3 regions of the Kitasatospora sp. NPDC032757 genome follow, and region 2 is predicted to be linked to each of the others. Evidence: predicted binding sites of a transcription regulator. Region 2 holds the regulator's gene; each other region holds the start of a gene.

Region 1 (5,343 bases), on a different contig from region 2:
AGGCCCGTCGCCACACCGGGGACGGCGGTGCGCCGCTCGGCCGGCTCCTGGGCCGCCTCGGGGACGTGGTGCGGCCGGCCGATCAGGGCGCGCAGATCGTCGGCGCCGATCGCGGCGGGCAGCTCGCGCTCGCCCAGCTCGCTCTGCGCGGCGACCTTGCGCAGCACCCGCGCGATCGAGCGCTCCAGGTTCCGGACGCCCGCCTCACGGGTGTACTCGCCGGCCAGCCGGCGCAGCGCCTCCTCGTCGACCGCGACCTCCTCGCCCTTCAGGCCGGCCTTCTCCAGCTGGCGCGGGAGCAGGTGGTCGCGGGCGATGACGACCTTCTCGTCCTCGGTGTAGCCGTCCAGGCGGACCAGCTCCATCCGGTCGAGCAGCGGCTCGGGGATGGCCTCCAGCACGTTGGCGGTGGCGAGGAAGACCACGTCGGAGAGGTCCAGCTCGACCTCCAGGTAGTGGTCGCGGAAGGTGTGGTTCTGGGCCGGGTCCAGCACCTCCAGCAGGGCGGCCGCCGGGTCGCCCCGGTAGTCGGAGCCGACCTTGTCGATCTCGTCCAGCAGGACGACCGGGTTCATCGAGCCGGCCTCCTTGACGGCCCGGACCAGCCGACCGGGGAGCGCGCCGACGTAGGTGCGCCGGTGGCCGCGGATCTCCGCTTCGTCCCGGACGCCGCCGAGCGCCACCCGGACGAACTTGCGGCCCATGGCGCGGGCCACCGACTCGCCGAGCGAGGTCTTGCCGACGCCGGGCGGGCCGACCAGCGCCAGCACCGCGCCTCCGCGCCGGCCTCCCACCAGGCCGAGCCCCTGCTCGGCCCGGCGCTTGCGCACGGCGAGGTACTCGACGATGCGGTCCTTGACGTCGGCCAGGCCGGAGTGGTCGGCGTCCAGGACGGCACGGGCGCCGGCGATGTCGTAGGCGTCCTCGGTCCGCTCGTTCCAGGGCAGCTCCAGGACGGTGTCCAGCCACGTCCGGATCCAGGAGCCCTCGGGCGACTGGTCGGACGCCCGCTCCAGCTTGTCGACCTCCTTGAGGGCCGCCTCGCGGACCTTCTCGGGGAGGTCGGCCGCCTCGACCCGGGCGCGGTAGTCGCCCTCCTCGTCGGCCGGGTCGCCGTTCAGCTCGGCCAGTTCCTTGCGGACGGCCTCCAGCTGCCGCCTGAGCAGGAACTCCTTCTGCTGCTTGGCCACGCCCTCCTCGACGTCCTTGCGGATGGTGTCGTTGACCTCCTCCTCGGCGAGGTGGTCGCGCAGCAGCGTCAGCGCGTACTCCAGGCGGGCCACCTGGTCGGCCTCCAGCAGCACCTTGAGCTTCTGCTCGGCGGTGGCGAAGGACGCGTAGCCGATGTTGTCGGCCAGCTCGCCGACGCCCTCGGTCTGGGCCACCCGGTCGACGATCTGCCAGGCGCCGCGCCTGCGCAGCCACTGGGTGGAGAGCGACTTGTACTCCTTGACCAGCTCGGCGGCGCGCCCGGCCACCGGGGTGCCGACCGAGGACTCCCGGAACGGCGTGGTCTCCACCCAGAGGGCGGCGCCGGGCCCGGTGGTGCCGACGCCGATCCGGACCCGGCGCACGGCGCGCACCAGCGCCGCCGGCCCCCCGACGGAGTCGGGGCCGTCGGCCAGCCGGCCGACCTGCTCGACGGTGGCGAGGGTGCCGACCGCCGCGTACGAGCCGTCCACCCGCGGGACCAGGAGGACCTGGGGCTTGCCGGTGCCGGTGGCCGCGGCCCGCGCGGCCTCGACCGCGGCCCGCACCTCGGTGTCCTTGAGGTCCAACGGGACGACCATGCCCGGGAGCACGACCTCGTCGTCGAGCGGCAGCACGGGCAGGGTGAGCGGTGTGGACGTCGATGCCATGATCTCTCCCCAGTCAGCGAAGTTGAGTTGACCTGACTAAGGTTTGGCGAGCGCCGGATGTTCCCGGCCCGTCGTTCGCCATGAGCGAACAAGGGCGCCGGTCCGGAGCGGCGGGAAGGCATCGGGCGGGCCTGTCAAAAACGCCCGGGAGACGTCACATCCGGTCGAGCAGGGCGGCCCCGCGGGAGGGCGGGGCGGACGCCGGGGCCGGCCCGGCCGGCTCGGGGCGGCGCGAGCGGCGGTCAGGAGTGCGTCGCAGCAGACGCCAGAGCGCCACCCCGGCCAGCAGCGCCGCCGGGTGGCCGACCCCGGTCACCAGGTCCCGGTCACCGGCGATCTGCTCGGCGATCAGCGCACCCGCCACCCCGAGCGCCAGCAGCCGCCCGCGCGGCGACAGCAGCCCGGCCAGCGCGCCGAGGCTGGCCAGCACGCCGTAGCTGACGCCGATGTCCAGGCTGTCCAGCGCCCCGGACTCCAGCCGCCCGGCGGCCACGGCGGCGATCACCACCGACTGGGAGAGCAGCGTGGCGGCGATGTGCCCGACGGCGAAGACGGCCGCCGCCCGGCCCGGCCCGACCCGCCGTTCCAGCGGCGCGACGGTGAAGGCGAAGGCCCAGAGGTACGGCATCCAGATCGTCCCGGCCACCCAGAAACCGCTGAACAGCAGCGCACGCAGCGGGTGGTGCATCAGGTTGTGGCCGTCCGAGCTGGACGCCTCCTGCAGCCGCAGCACGAGGTCCGGGTCGGCGACCTTGGCGAAGGTGGTGGTGGCTCCGACCACCGCGAGATAGCCGAGCGCGAAGGGGTTGCGCCGGGGCGTCGGCACCCGGGCCAGCAGCCAGCCGGCAACTCCGGCCCGCAACCCGTACCGCAGCATCCCGTAGGGCGGTCCGGCCCGTCCGGCACCCTCCCGCAGCCCCGCCATGCCGCCTCCGCTCCGACCCGCAGCAACCGGCCCCGTCGGTGCCCAACGTACCGGCGCGCGCCGGAAATCCCACCCCCGTGAATCTTGTCGTGACCACGGTACGTCGCGGTTCTGGGAGTCCGCTGGGAAAACCCCGTGAAGACCGGGGAACGGCCGGATGGCCGGAACCCGGGACTTTGGTCCAGACCTTCCCTCTGTTTACGCACGAGTAGCGGCTCTGACCGGCGGCTCGGCGTCAACAAGTGTGCATACGTACCGTCACAGAGTGAAAAATCGCCGGGTAAGGTATCGGCCCGTGCCCACTCCCGAGTGGGTCCGAGGGCGGCCCGACAGCCGCTCCACGGGCCGGAAATGTCCGGTCCACCTGCCGGAAACCACCCGCGGTCCGTACGCTGCGAAGTGTGCGGAAACGGTGGGCAGTCCACACCTGCCCTCCGGTCCCCGCACGCACGAACGGGACGGCGGACCCGGCACAGTCCACGACGGAACAAGACTACGAGCGGAGCCCCGCCATCCCCACAGGTGGCCGGCCCGCAGCCCTGGGGGCGGTGGCGTGACCGTGACAGAAATTCAGCAGGACAACCAGAACAGCGGCGGCACGGTGAGCAGCCAGCGCAGAGTGCTGGTGGTGGAGGACGAGCCCACGATCGCCGAGTCGATCGCGGCCCGGCTGGGCGCGGAGGGCTTCAAGGTCGCCGTGGCCCACGACGGCCCCGGTGCCGTCGACGGGTTCCACACCTGGCAGCCCGACCTGGTCGTGCTCGACATCATGCTGCCCGGATTCGACGGCCTCGAGGTGTGCCGCCGGATCCAGGCCCAACGCCCGGTACCGGTCCTGATGCTGACCGCGCGCGACGACGAGACGGACCTCCTGGTCGGCCTCGGCGTCGGTGCCGACGACTACATGACCAAGCCCTTCTCCATGCGCGAGCTGGCGGCCCGGGTCAACGTGCTGCTGCGCCGCGTCGAGCGCGCCCAGCAGGCGGCCCGCACACCGGCGCTCGGCTCGCTGCGCTTCGGCGAGCTGGAGATCGACCACGTGCAGCGCCGGGTCCGGCTGGCCTCGGGCGACGTCCACCTGACGCCGACCGAGTTCGACCTGCTCGCCTGCCTGGCCGCCCAGCCGCGCGCGGTCCTCACCCGCGAGCAGCTGCTGGCCGAGGTGTGGGACTGGACGGACGCGTCCGGCACCCGCACCGTCGACAGCCATGTCAAGGCGCTGCGCCGGAAGATCGGCGCCAGCTGGATCCGCACCGTCCACGGCGTCGGATACGCGCTGGAAGCTCCGCTCTCGTAGCGGCGCCTCGGGCGACGGGCCTCCGGGGGGCCCGTGTCCCGAACCGCCCTGCGGCCACCTGAGGGATCACAGCACGCGGGGGATCACAGGGGACCAATGACCTTTCCACAGCAACGCAACGGGGACACCGACGGCACCCGGCGGCCCACACTGGCCGCCCGCGCCGCCCACCGGGTCTGGGCCGACATCCGGCCGCTCGACCCGGTCCGCTCGATCAAGGGCAAACTCGCCCTCCTGGTGATCGTCTCGGTCTTCCTGGCCACCGGCATGGTGGTCGTGGCGATCCGCTCCGAGACGCAGATCCGGATCATCATGATCTTCTCGATGATCGCGTCACTGCTCTTCATGCAGTTCCTCGCACACGGGTTGACCGCCCCGCTGCGCGACATGACCGCCGCCGCCCGCGCGATGGCCTCCGGCGACTACAGCCGCCGGGTCGAGGTGAACTCGCGCGACGAGATCGGCGAGCTGGCGGCCACCTTCAACCACATGGCGGCCGATCTGGAGGCCGCCGACCGCCACCGCCGCGAGCTGGTCGCCAACGTCTCCCACGAGCTGCGCACGCCCATCGCCGCGCTGCGCGCCGTCCTGGAGAACGTGGTCGACGGCGTGGTCCAGCCGAACCCGGCGACCCTGGGTGCCGCACTGGAGCAGACCGAACGGCTCGGCCGGCTGGTCACCCACCTGCTCGACCTCTCCAAGATCGACGACGGCGTGGTCGACCTGGACGCCCGGCCCTTCGAGGTGCGCGAGTTCCTGGACGGCGTGCTGCGCGGGGTCACCGTGGACGGCGCGACGGCCGGCGGGGCGTTCTCCCGGCGCGGGGACGTCCGCCTGGCGCTGGAGGTCAGCCCGGCCGGCCTGACCGGCGTGGCGGACCCCGAACGGCTCCACCAGGTGGTCGCCAACCTGGTCGACAACGCCTGCAAGCACTCCCCGCCCGGCGGCACCGTCACGGTCCGCGCCCGGCCCGGGGAGGGGCCCGGCGGGCTCCTGCTGGAGGTCGAGGACGAAGGTCCCGGCATCCCGCCGGCCGACCGCAACCGGGTCTTCGAGCGGTTCAGCCGCAGCGGCACCGCCACCGCCCAGGGGCCCGGCTCCGACGGCGGCACCGGCCTGGGGCTGGCCATCGCCCGCTGGGCGGTGGATCTGCACGGCGGGCGGATCGAGGTGGCCGAGGCCGCCCGGGGCTGCCGGATCGAGGTACGGCTGCCCGGCCCGCGCTGAGCGTGCTCCGGACCGTCATGTCACAGAAGCGACAC
Region 2 (5,343 bases):
TGCGCAGGAGCGTGGTGCGAAGCGTCGTCAGTCGCGTCCGGCTGGCCAGGGTCACCACACTGTCGGCCGGCCCGGTCAGTCGCATCAACGGCGCGGCCAGGAAGACTCGTGCACGCCGGCCCTCGGGGGCCTGGCTGTCGTGGTGACGCAGGTAGGGCTCGGTCATTGTCGACTCCGGGGGAGGGCGTCGGTGGTGGCTGCATCACGGCCGACGCGTGGCGTGGAGGTTGCTGCTCAGAGAATTTGGGCCGATTTATCGTTGTTTCGCCGCCCAGTGATACCGGCGCCGAACGGGAGGATCCGGCGTTGAGGTGAGGAGGGCGTGAGTTGATCGTCCACCGAGCAGAGCCGGCAGTCCACTGACGCACAGTGTCATCCGTCTGCATGGCACAGAGATGCCACCCTCTGCATGAGTTCGTCCGTGACAGTCGCAAGCTCTATGTGGCACCATCTGAGCGTTTGATGGCATGTCGTATGCGCTTTCGATCGGACATGCCACGAGAGATTGGGGTGTGCATGTCTCGTCTGCGTCAGGTCGCCAGTGCGGCCATGGTGGCGATATCCGTTGGCTTCGTTGCCGTGCTCGGCATTGGCGTCAGTGGACATGATGCCGATAGTTCTGTCCATGTCAATCGATCGGTCACCGGAGTCGATTCCAATGACCAGTCGGCCCAGGCGTCGCTCAGCTTTTTGGAGAATGACCACCAGTGGACATGACAGTTTCGCCCGGCTTGTGGCGAATCCTGTGATGTGGTGACTGTGGGCCGGGCGATGCGGCACGGGTGAGGAGTACCCGCGGCCGGCAGCCGGCGGGGGCTCGTGCTGTCGCCGGATGCGGCGCGGCGGGGGCTAGCCGTCGTGGGACTCGTGCTGCAGGCGCGCGAGTGCGTAGCCCAGCTGGAACAGCGATTCGACGTTGTAGTCCTCGCGCATCTCGGCGAGATGGCGGGCCAGTGTCCGTTCGCTGATGCCGAGACGTCGGGCTATCACCCGGTGGTTGGTGCCTTCGAGGAGCAGATCGATAATGGTCTGCCGCAGTCGGGATACCACCTGCTGTGGAACGGTCCGGCCGCCGGTGAAATCGAGGCCGCGGTTCCAGTTGCGCTCGAACACCTCGTGGAAGAGGAAGTGGATGACTGCCGGATCGTAGATGAAGGCAGCGACGTTGAGGTCTTCCGCGACCGGAATCACGGCGAGGAGCCGGTCGACGATGATCAGCCGCGTGTAGGGCTCGTCGAGAGTGCGGAACTTGCCTCCCGCCTCGGTGATTTTTGCGACGTAGTCCCGGGTCGGCGCGTGGTACCGGGTGCTCGGGTGGTAGATGGTGCGCGTGGATATGCCGCGCTTCAAATCACCCAGATCGTCGGAGATGGCTCGCGAGAGGACCTCCGGAGGCCGAGGTCCGCCGGGCTGGGCGGCGAGTATCTCCTCCTTTGCCGAGGTCACGGCGTGGTTTATCCGTTGGGCGATCAGTGCTTTTCCGTGCACGTATTCGATGATCCCGCCGGTCGACTCCGGCCGGTGGAATGCCTCGGCAAGGCCCTGTAGGTCGCTCGGGACGGCTATGGCGCGCGCCAGGAGGTCAAGCGCCTGCCGCTGCCACGTGGTGCTCAGTCTGGTGGCCAATTGCTGAGGGTCGACCGCCACCAGGACCTGGGGGTCATCGGTGTCGGGAATGAGCAGGCCGATATCGAGCAGTTCGCCGAGATGGCCGTAGCTGCTGTCGTGGATTTCTTTGCGGTTGATGCGGCCACGGGTGCGGATAATCAAAAGGTAGAGATCGTGGGCGGCGGCGGACAGCGTGCCCGCGCTGACAACATCCGGACCGGAGTCGTTCCTCCCGCTCATTCACGGCTCCTTCTCGATGACCGAACTGGCCCCATGGTGGTACTGGCACCTCACCGCGATCCTAGATCGTGAGGCGGATGCAGGATCGGGCATTCTTCCACTGCTGCGTGGCGAACCTGTTGACTGGCACCCTCTCACCAACGGACAGCCGCCGGCACCCCCCCGACCAGAGGGAACCGGCGGCCGTGTCCAGGCTCGGCAAGTCAGCGCTTGGGCCGCCACACCACCAGGGCGCTGGACTGGGTGGGCGGCTGGTAGGGCACCAGGTCACGGCGGTAGGAGGCGTGGATGGTGGCCTCGCGCTGCTGGAGGGTGGTGGCGGCACCTTCGAGGGAGTCGGCGAGCTCGGCGATGCGGGACTGGAGGGCGGTGACCTGGTTCTCCAGCTCGATGATCCGCTTGATGCCGGCCAGGTTGATGCCCTCGTCCTGGGAGAGGCGCTGGACCTCGCGCAGCTGCTGGATGTCGCGGGCGGAGTAGCGGCGGCCGCGGCCGGCGGTGCGGTCGGGGCAGACCAGGCCGAGACGGTCGTACTGGCGCAGCGTCTGCGGGTGCAGGCCGGAGAGCTCGGCGGCGACCGAGATCACGTAGACAGGGGTGTCCTCGGTGAGGACGTACTGCGGGGGCGGGGCGGCCCGGCGGGCGCGCGGGGCGCTGCCGGGGAGGCCTTCGCCCACGCCGGGGCCGATCGGGCCGCCGGGGCCAAGGGGGCCGAGCGGGCTGCTGTCGGGGGTCATCTGGTCGTCACGCTCCCTTCGCCGCCTGGAACAGGGCGGCTCGTGGGTCGTCGGAGGCGGTGGCCTCGCGGTACTGCTCCAGGGCCGTCAGCGCGTCGCCGGTGACGTGCTGGGGCACCACGACCTCCACGGTGACCAGGAGGTCGCCGCGGGTGCCGTCCTTGCGGGTGGCGCCCTTGCCGCGGGCCCGCAGGGTGAGGCCGTTGGCACTGCCGGGGGGCAGCTTGAGCTTCACCGAGGGGCCGTTGAGCGTCGGCACCTCGATGGTGCCGCCGAGAGCGGCTTCGGGGAAGGTGACGGGCACCGTCACGGTGAGGTTGTCGGCCTTGCGCCCGAAGACGGGGTGCGTGTCGACGTGCACGGTGACGTAGAGGTCGCCGGCCTGGCCACCGCGCTCGCCCTGGGCGCCCTTGCCCTTGAGGCGGATGCGCTGGGCGTCCTGGACGCCGGCCGGGATCCGGACCTGCATGGTGCGGGCGGAGCTGGCCCGGCCGCTGCCGTGGCAGTCGGGGCACGGGTCGTCGACGATCATGCCCCGGCCGCGGCAGTCCCGGCAGGGCTCGGAGAGGGCGAAGGCGCCCTGGCCGCGGCTGACGGTGCCGGCGCCGACACAGGTGGGACAGACCCGGGGGGTGGTGCCGGCCTTGGCACCGGTGCCGCTGCAGGTGCGGCAGGGGGCCTGGCTGGTCATCCGGAGCGGGACGGTCGCGCCGTCGACGGCCTCCTCGAAGGAGAGCGTCACCTCGGTCTCGACGTCGGCTCCGCGCCGGGGCTGGGGCTGGCGGCCGCCGCGGTTGAAGAGGCCGCCGAAGACGTCGCCGATCCCGCCGCCGCCGGCGCCGCCGCCGCCCTGGCTACCGCTGAAGAGGTCGCCGAAGTCGAAGCTGTAGTTGCCGCCGCCGGGGCCGCCGGAGCGGAAGCCGCCGTTGGCGAAGAGGGTGCGCGCCTCGTCGTACTCCTTGCGGCGCTTCTCGTCCGACAGGACGTCATAGGCCTCGGAGATGTCCTTGAAGCGCTCTTCGGCCTTGCTGTCGCCCTTGTTCGCATCGGGGTGGAACTCGCGCGCCAGCTTGCGGTACGTCTTCTTGATCTCGGTGGCGGAGGCGTCCTTGGGCACGCCGAGGACCTTGTAGTAGTCCTTCTCCACGTAGTCCTTGCCGCTCATGCGCCCACCTCGCTTCGATCGGCAGCCGCTTCGCGGAACGCGCGCCCCCGGTCGATTCGCTCGCTGCGCTCGCTCATGCGCCCACCTCGCTTCGCTCGGCAGCCGCTTCGCGGAACGCGCGCCCCCGGTCGATTCGCTCGCTGCGCTGGCTCATGGCTGCCGCCACCTCCCACGATCCATAGTCAATGTGCTGTCAAGAGACAGGGACAGGGTGCTGTCAACGGAGACGGCGCTGCGGAGCCGGCCGTCGTACTGGACGACGTACGACTCCGCAGCGCACGGGTTGTCAGCTCTCCGAGCCACCGTCTGCCTTGTCGGCGTCCTCGGCCTTGTCGGCGTCGGGCGCGGCGGTGGTCTGGGTGCCCGGCTGGGGCTCCGCGACCGCCACCATCGCCGGGCGGATGATCCGCTCGCCGATCCGGTAGCCGGGCTGGAGGATCTGGACACAGGTGTCCTCGGTGACGTCCGAGGAGTAGCTGTGCATCAGCGCCTCGTGCATGGTCGGGTCGAAGGGCTCGCCCTCCTTGCCGAACTGCTGGAGGCCCAGCTTGGCCACGACCGTCTCCAGGGACTCGGCGACGGACTTGAAGCCGCCCGTCACCTCGCCGTGCTCGCGGGCCCGGCCGATGTCGTCCAGGACCGGGATCAGCGACTCCAGGATGTTGGAGACGGCGATCTCACGGACCGTCAGACGGTCGCGCTCGACCCGCTTGCGGTAGTTCTGGTACTCGGCCTGAAGGCGCTGGAGGTCCGCCGTCCGCTCGGCCAGCTCGCGCTTGGCCGCGGCCGCGTCGCCCGCGCCGTCGGTGCTGTCACCGGCCGCGGCGGCCTCCTCGGCGGCCTTGATCACGGCCTCCTCGGCGGCGGAGTCGTCGCCGGGCTCAGCACCCTGCGGCTTCTCCGTCATGCCGCACCGCCCTTGGGCTTCTCGTCGTCCACGATCTCGGCGTCGACGACGTCGTCGTCCTTGGCACCGGCGGCGTCACCGGCCGGGGCGGCACCGGCGGCGTCGGCGTTGGCGTACAGGGCCTGGCCGAGCTTCTGGGCGGTGGTGGAGACCTTCTCGGAGGCGTCGCGGATGGCCGCGATGTCCTCGCCCTTCAGGGCCTCCTTGAGCTCGCCGATGGCGGCCTCGACCTCGGTCTTGACGTCGGCCGGGAGCTTGTCGGCGTTGTCGGCGATGAACTTCTCGGTCGAGTAGACGAGCTGCTCGGCCTGGTTGCGGGTCTCGACCGACTCGCGGCGCTTGTGGTCCTCCTCCGCGTACTGCTCGGCCTCGCGCATCATGCGCTCGATGTCGTCCTTCGGCAGCGCGGAGCCGCCGGTGACGGTCATCTTCTGCTCCTTGCCCGTGCCGAGGTCCTTCGCGCCGACGTGCATGATGCCGTTGGCGTCGATGTCGAAGGTGACCTCGATCTGGGGCAGGCCGCGGGGGGCCGGCGGGAGACCGGTCAGCTCGAACATGCCGAGCTTCTTGTTGTACGCGGCGATCTCGCGCTCGCCCTGGTAGACCTGGATCTGCACGGACGGCTGGTTGTCCTCGGCCGTGGTGAAGATCTCGGAGCGCTTGGTCGGGATCGTGGTGTTGCGCTC
Region 3 (5,343 bases), on a different contig from region 2:
CGTGGTCCCTGCCCAGCCGGTTCACCGCCGAGGTCGCGGTGGCGAACACCGACACCACCAGCTCCGGCCGCTGCTCGGCGACCAGCTTCCGCAGGGCCGGCACCAGCCGGGTCCGAGCCGCCGCGTCGGCGAGCAGCGCGATCCGGGCGCCGGGCCGCAGCGCGGAGAAGTGGAAGGCGTCGTAGACCCCGGGCAGGCCGAGCAGCCGGCGGAAGACCAGCTCCCCGGCTGCGCCGGACCGTTGGCCGAGCAGGGCCATCGCGTCCACGGTGCTGGTGGTCCACCCGCGGTCGTGCAGCGAGTCCGCGCAGGCCTGGGCCATCACGTCGTGGCCCTGTCCGAGCGAGCCGGAGACCAGCAGCGCGTGCGGCACCGGGCGCGGCCTCAGGAAGTGCCCGGAGCGGGCTTGGGCGCGGGGGCCGGCGCCGCCTCGTCCCGGTACCAGTCGGCGTACCGCCGTACCCCGTCCGCGAAGTTGGTACGCGGCGACCACCCCAGCAGCCGCTTGGCCTGCGCGGCCGAGATGCGGCGCCCGGAGTAGTCGGCTGCCCGCGCCTCGATGTGCTCGATGCTGACCGGACCGAGCAACCGGTCGACGGTGTCGGCGATGTCCCGCACCGAGATCGCGGTCGAGCCCTCCAGGGCGAAGGTCTGGTCCTCGGCGGCGGGGGAGAGGGCCCGGACGTGGGCGTCCGCGAGGTCCTCGACGTAGACGAAGTTGCGGCTCTGCCGGCCGTCCCCCGCGATGGTGATCGGCCGTCCGGCCAGTGCCGCCTGCACGAACCGGGCGACCACCAGCTCGTCCCGCATCCGCGGCCCGTACGGGATGCCGTAGCGCAGGATGGTGAAGTGCCCCCCGTAAAGCTCCCGGTAGCTGTGCACCAGCATCTCGGCGGCGAGCTTGGTGGCGACGTACAGGTGCCCGCTGTGGTCCAGCTCGATCGGCACGTGCTCGTCCAGCTCCTGCTCGCCGTTGTCCATCCCGGCCTCGGCGAGCGCGGCGCCGTAGACCCAGACGGTGCTGGCCAGCACGGTGCGGCTGAGCCCGCTGCGCCGGGCCGCCTCCAGGACGGCCTCGGTGCCGTCGATGTTGGTGCGCACGGCGCGGACCGGGTCGGCGGCGACGTGTTCGACGTCGGCCATCGCGGCGAGGTGGAAGACCACCTCGCTGCCGTCCAGGGCGGCGGTGAGCGCGGGCAGGTCCAGGATGTCGATCCGGGCGTGCTCGGCGCCGGGGTTGAGGTACTTGTCGGTGGTGTCCACCGCGAGCACCTCGTGCCCGGCCGACAGCAGCCGGTCCACGACGTGTGAGCCGATGAATCCGCACCCCCCGGTGACAGCTACGCGCACGTTCTCTCTCCTTCTCCGGCTGGCTGGGTCGGGGCTCTCCGGACGGCGGGGTGCTCCCGGCTGGGGCTCATCCCGCGAGCCGCCGGTGGACGGCCGTGACCGCCGCGATCACCTGGTCGGTCTCGTCCTCGGTCATGTCGGAGTGCACCGGCAGGCAGACCTGCCGGGCGCAGAGGTCCTCGGCGACCGGCAGCGGCCCCCGTCGGTAGGGGGCCAGGACCGGCTGCAGGTGCAGCGGCAGGTCGTACACCTCGCCGGAGAGCCGGACGGCGTGCTCCTCGGCCACCGCCCGCTTGAACGCGGCGCGGTCGACGCCCGCCGGCAGCAGCACCACGTACTTGTAGTAGTTGCTGCGCGAACCGGCCGGCTCGGCCATCGGCCGCAGGCCGTCGAGCCCGGCGAGCGCCGCGTCGTACCGCTGGGCGACCCGGCGCCTGGTCTCGACGAACTCCTTGAGCCGCCGCAGGTGCACCGTGCCGACGGCGGCGTTCAGCTCGCTCATCCGCCAGGAGGCGCCGAACCGGATGTGGTGGTTGGTGGTGAACGAGCCCTTGCCCTGGTCACGGTGGATCCGGGCCTCGTCGCGCAGCTCGGCCGACCCGGTGAGGATCATGCCGCCCTCGCCGCTGGTGGTGACCTTGGTCGGATAGAACGAGAAGGCGCCGGCCAGGCCGAACGACCCGGCGGGGCGCCCGTCGTAGCTGCAGCCGTGGGCGTGTGCGGCGTCCTCCACCAGCGGGATGCCGCGCCGGTCGCAGATCGCGCGCAGGGCGTCCACCTCGGGGGTGATCAGCCCGCCGATGTGCACCAGCACCACGGCGGCGGTGTCCGGGGTGAGCGCCGCCTCCAGCGTCTCGGGGCTGAGGGCGAAGGTGGCCGGGTCGACGTCGGCGATGACCGGCCGCCCACCCGCGTGCAGGATGGCTCCGGCGGTCGCGTAGAAGGTGACGGCCGGGACGACCACGTCACGGTCACGGACGTCGACGGTGCGCAGGACGATCTCCAGCGCCGCCGTGCCGCTGGCGACGGCGACGGCGTGCGTGGCACCGTGCTCGGCCGCGAAGGCCTCCTCGAACCGCTCGGTCCAGGGGCCGAGCGTCAGCGCGCCGGTGGCAAGGATCTCCGTCACCGCGTCCGCGACGGCCGAACGGTCGCTCTCGTCGAAGACGATGCGAGCGGCTGGAACGCCCATCGGGCCTCCTCCGGCAACAGGATGAACACTTCATAGGACATGCATCTCTGGGAAACACGTATCTCCGGGCAGACCAGGCAAAACGGTCGGGCCAGGCACATCACGCTACTTCGCCCGCCCGGCCCCGGCCCGTCGTCACCGCCCACCCGGGTGATCCGCGGCCCCTGCCCGCCGCGCCCCGCCGCCCTCGCCCGCGCCCGGCCGCCCGCCCAGGGCTCCGGGAGGCGACCCCTCCGTCGCCCTGCGCAGGCCGCGGATACTCCGTCCGGGTGTCGCCACCGCTGCGCGCACAGCACTCACCGGACGTGTCCGAGGACGCCCGCGGCGCCTTCCCCGGCCCGGGCGCCCGACCAGGTCCGGCCAGGTCCGGGCAGGTCCGGCCGGGCCGGAACGGGGCGGCCGGGTGCCCACGACGGAGCGACAATTGACTTGGCCCGACTCAAGGCCCGCAGCCCGGCGGGGCCTGTGCGGAAGGAGGCCGGCGATGGTTCGTTCGGTCGGGATAGACCTGGGCACCACCAACTCCGTCGTCTGTGTCCTGGAGGGCGGCGAACCCACCGTCGTCCCCAACGCGGAGGGCGCCCGCACCACCCCGTCGGTGGTGGCGTTCGCCAAGGCCGGCGAGGTGCTGGTCGGCGAGGTGGCCAAGCGGCAGGCGGTGACCAACGTGGACCGCACCGCCCGTTCGGTGAAACGGCACGTCGGCGAGGCGCAGTGGCGCTTCCCCGAGGCCGGCGACGTGGACGGCCGGCGCTACACCGCGCAGGAGATCTCCGCCCGCGTGCTGCAGAAGCTGAAGCGCGACGCCGAGGCCTACCTGGGCGAGGACGTGACCGACGCCGTCGTCACCGTTCCGGCGTACTTCAACGACTCCCAGCGCACCGCGACCAAGGAGGCGGGCGAGATCGCCGGTCTGAGGGTGCTGCGCATCGTCAACGAGCCGACCGCGGCGGCGCTCGCGTACGGGCTGGACAAGGAGAACGACCAGACGATCCTGGTCTTCGACCTCGGCGGCGGCACCTTCGACGTCTCGCTGCTGGAGATCGGCGACGGGGTGGTCGAGGTGAAGTCCACCAACGGCGACACCCGTCTCGGCGGCGACGACTGGGACCAGAAGGTCGTGGACCACCTGGTGCAGCAGTTCAGGAACGGCTACGGGATCGATCTCGCCAAGGACAAGATGGCCGCGCAGCGGCTGCGCGAGGCCGCCGAGAAGGCCAAGATCGAACTCTCCTCGGCGAGTGAGACCAGCATCAACCTGCCCTACGTCAGCGCCTCCGCCGACGGTCCGCTGCACCTGGAGGAGAAACTCACCCGCGCCCAGTTCGAGCAGCTCACCGCCGACCTGCTGGAGCGGTGCAAGGGCCCGTTCCATCAGGCGGTGCAGGACGCCGGGATCCAGGTGTCCGACATCGACCACGTCATCCTGGTCGGCGGCTCGACCCGGATGCCGGCCGTCACCGAGCTGGTCAGGTCGCTCACCGGGAAGGACCCGCACAAGGGCGTCAACCCGGACGAGGTGGTGGCGGTCGGCGCCTCGCTCCAGGCCGGTGTGCTGAAGGGCGAGGTCAAGGACGTCCTGCTGCTCGACGTCACCCCGCTGTCCCTCGGCATCGAGACCAAGGGCGGCATCATGACCAGGCTGATCGAGCGCAACACGACCATTCCGACCAAGCGCTCGGAGATCTTCACCACGGCCGAGGACAACCAGCCGTCCGTGCAGATCCAGGTCTTCCAGGGCGAGCGCGAGATCGCGTCGTACAACAAGCGGCTCGGCATGTTCGAGCTGACCGGCCTGCCGCCCGCGCCCAGGGGCCTGCCCCAGATCGAGGTCACCTTCGACATCGACGCCAACGGCATCATGCACGTCGGCGCGAAGGACCTCGGTACCGGCCGCGAGCAGAAGATGACCGTCACCGGCGGCTCCTCGCTGCCGAAGGACGACATCCAGCGGATGATGCGGGACGCCGAGCAGCACGCCGAGGATGACCGGCAGCGCAGGGAGGCCGCGGAGACCCGCAACCAGGCCGAGCAGCTCGTCTACTCGACCGAGCGGCTCCTCGCCGACAACCCCGAGAAGGTCCCCGGCGAGGTCAGGACCGAGGTGGAGGCGGCGCTCGCCGACCTCAAGGAGAAGCTCAAGGGCGAGGACACCGCTGCCGTCCGGATCTCGCTGGAGCGGGCGGCCCTCGTCGCTCAGAAGATCGGCACGGCCATCTACTCCCAGGCCTCGTCCGGCTCCGGCACCCGGCCCGCGGAGGGCGCCTCGGACGGCCCGGCGGGCGGCTCCGAGGGCGCGCCGGGCGGCGAGGAGGAGGTCGTCGACGCCGAGATCGTGGACGAGGACAGGCCCGGGCGCCCGGGCGGCTGAGCCGGTCGGATGCCGGGCCTCTCCTCGTCCGGAACGGCCGGCCGCGGCCCGCCGGCCTTCGCATAGAGTCCGGCCCATGGGGAACAGGGTGGGAGCGCGTGAGCTCTACGAAGGACTGCTGGGACACGAGGGCACGGATGCGTACGGGGAGGTCGTCACCCCGTGGCTGGACCGTGCCCAGGGCGGCTACCGCACCTCGCTCGCGGTGGCGGCCGAGTGCAGCGGGTGGTGGACGGCCCACCGCACCGACGACAGCGTCCTGAGTCTGCAGCGGCAGCTCTACGCCCTGAGCCGGGTGAGCGACATCCTGCTGCTCCGCCGGCAGCCCTCCCGCGATGCGGTGGACGACGCCATACCGAGGCCGGCGTTCCCGGACCACGAGTACCTCGGGCTGTTCGGCGCCCTCGGCATGACACCGGCCGGGGCCGGG

The links. Region 2 encodes HspR, which represses chaperone genes until heat shock. Its sites were predicted from a motif close to TTGAGNNNNNNNNNCTCAA; they were not measured.
Region 1: the regulator HspR is predicted to act here: its motif matches at 1,882-1,900, upstream of lon (endopeptidase La).
Region 3: the regulator HspR is predicted to act here: its motif matches at 2,967-2,985, upstream of dnaK (molecular chaperone DnaK).

Annotation. Positions count from the first base shown of each region.
Region 1 covers NZ_JBVINN010000004.1:288,928-294,270, reverse strand. Annotated here, with positions in the region: gene lon (endopeptidase La) at 1-1,859, opposite strand, end outside; gene ACZ5WK_RS08970 (rhomboid-like protein) at 2,014-2,784, opposite strand; gene ACZ5WK_RS08965 (response regulator transcription factor) at 3,344-4,081, shown strand; gene ACZ5WK_RS08960 (sensor histidine kinase) at 4,178-5,308, shown strand.
Region 2 covers NZ_JBVINN010000016.1:48,226-53,568, forward strand. Annotated here, with positions in the region: gene ACZ5WK_RS19430 (hypothetical protein) at 1-166, opposite strand, end outside; gene ACZ5WK_RS19435 (hypothetical protein) at 517-717, shown strand; gene ACZ5WK_RS19440 (helix-turn-helix domain-containing protein) at 850-1,848, opposite strand; gene ACZ5WK_RS19445 (heat shock protein transcriptional repressor HspR) at 2,052-2,585, opposite strand; gene dnaJ (molecular chaperone DnaJ) at 2,593-3,750, opposite strand; gene grpE (nucleotide exchange factor GrpE) at 4,037-4,657, opposite strand; gene dnaK (molecular chaperone DnaK) at 4,654-5,343, opposite strand, start outside.
Region 3 covers NZ_JBVINN010000006.1:130,850-136,192, reverse strand. Annotated here, with positions in the region: gene ACZ5WK_RS11470 (MGDG synthase family glycosyltransferase) at 1-373, opposite strand, end outside; gene ACZ5WK_RS11465 (NAD-dependent epimerase/dehydratase family protein) at 385-1,350, opposite strand; gene ACZ5WK_RS11460 (DegT/DnrJ/EryC1/StrS family aminotransferase) at 1,418-2,542, opposite strand; gene dnaK (molecular chaperone DnaK) at 3,027-4,913, shown strand; gene ACZ5WK_RS11450 (hypothetical protein) at 4,990-5,343, shown strand, end outside.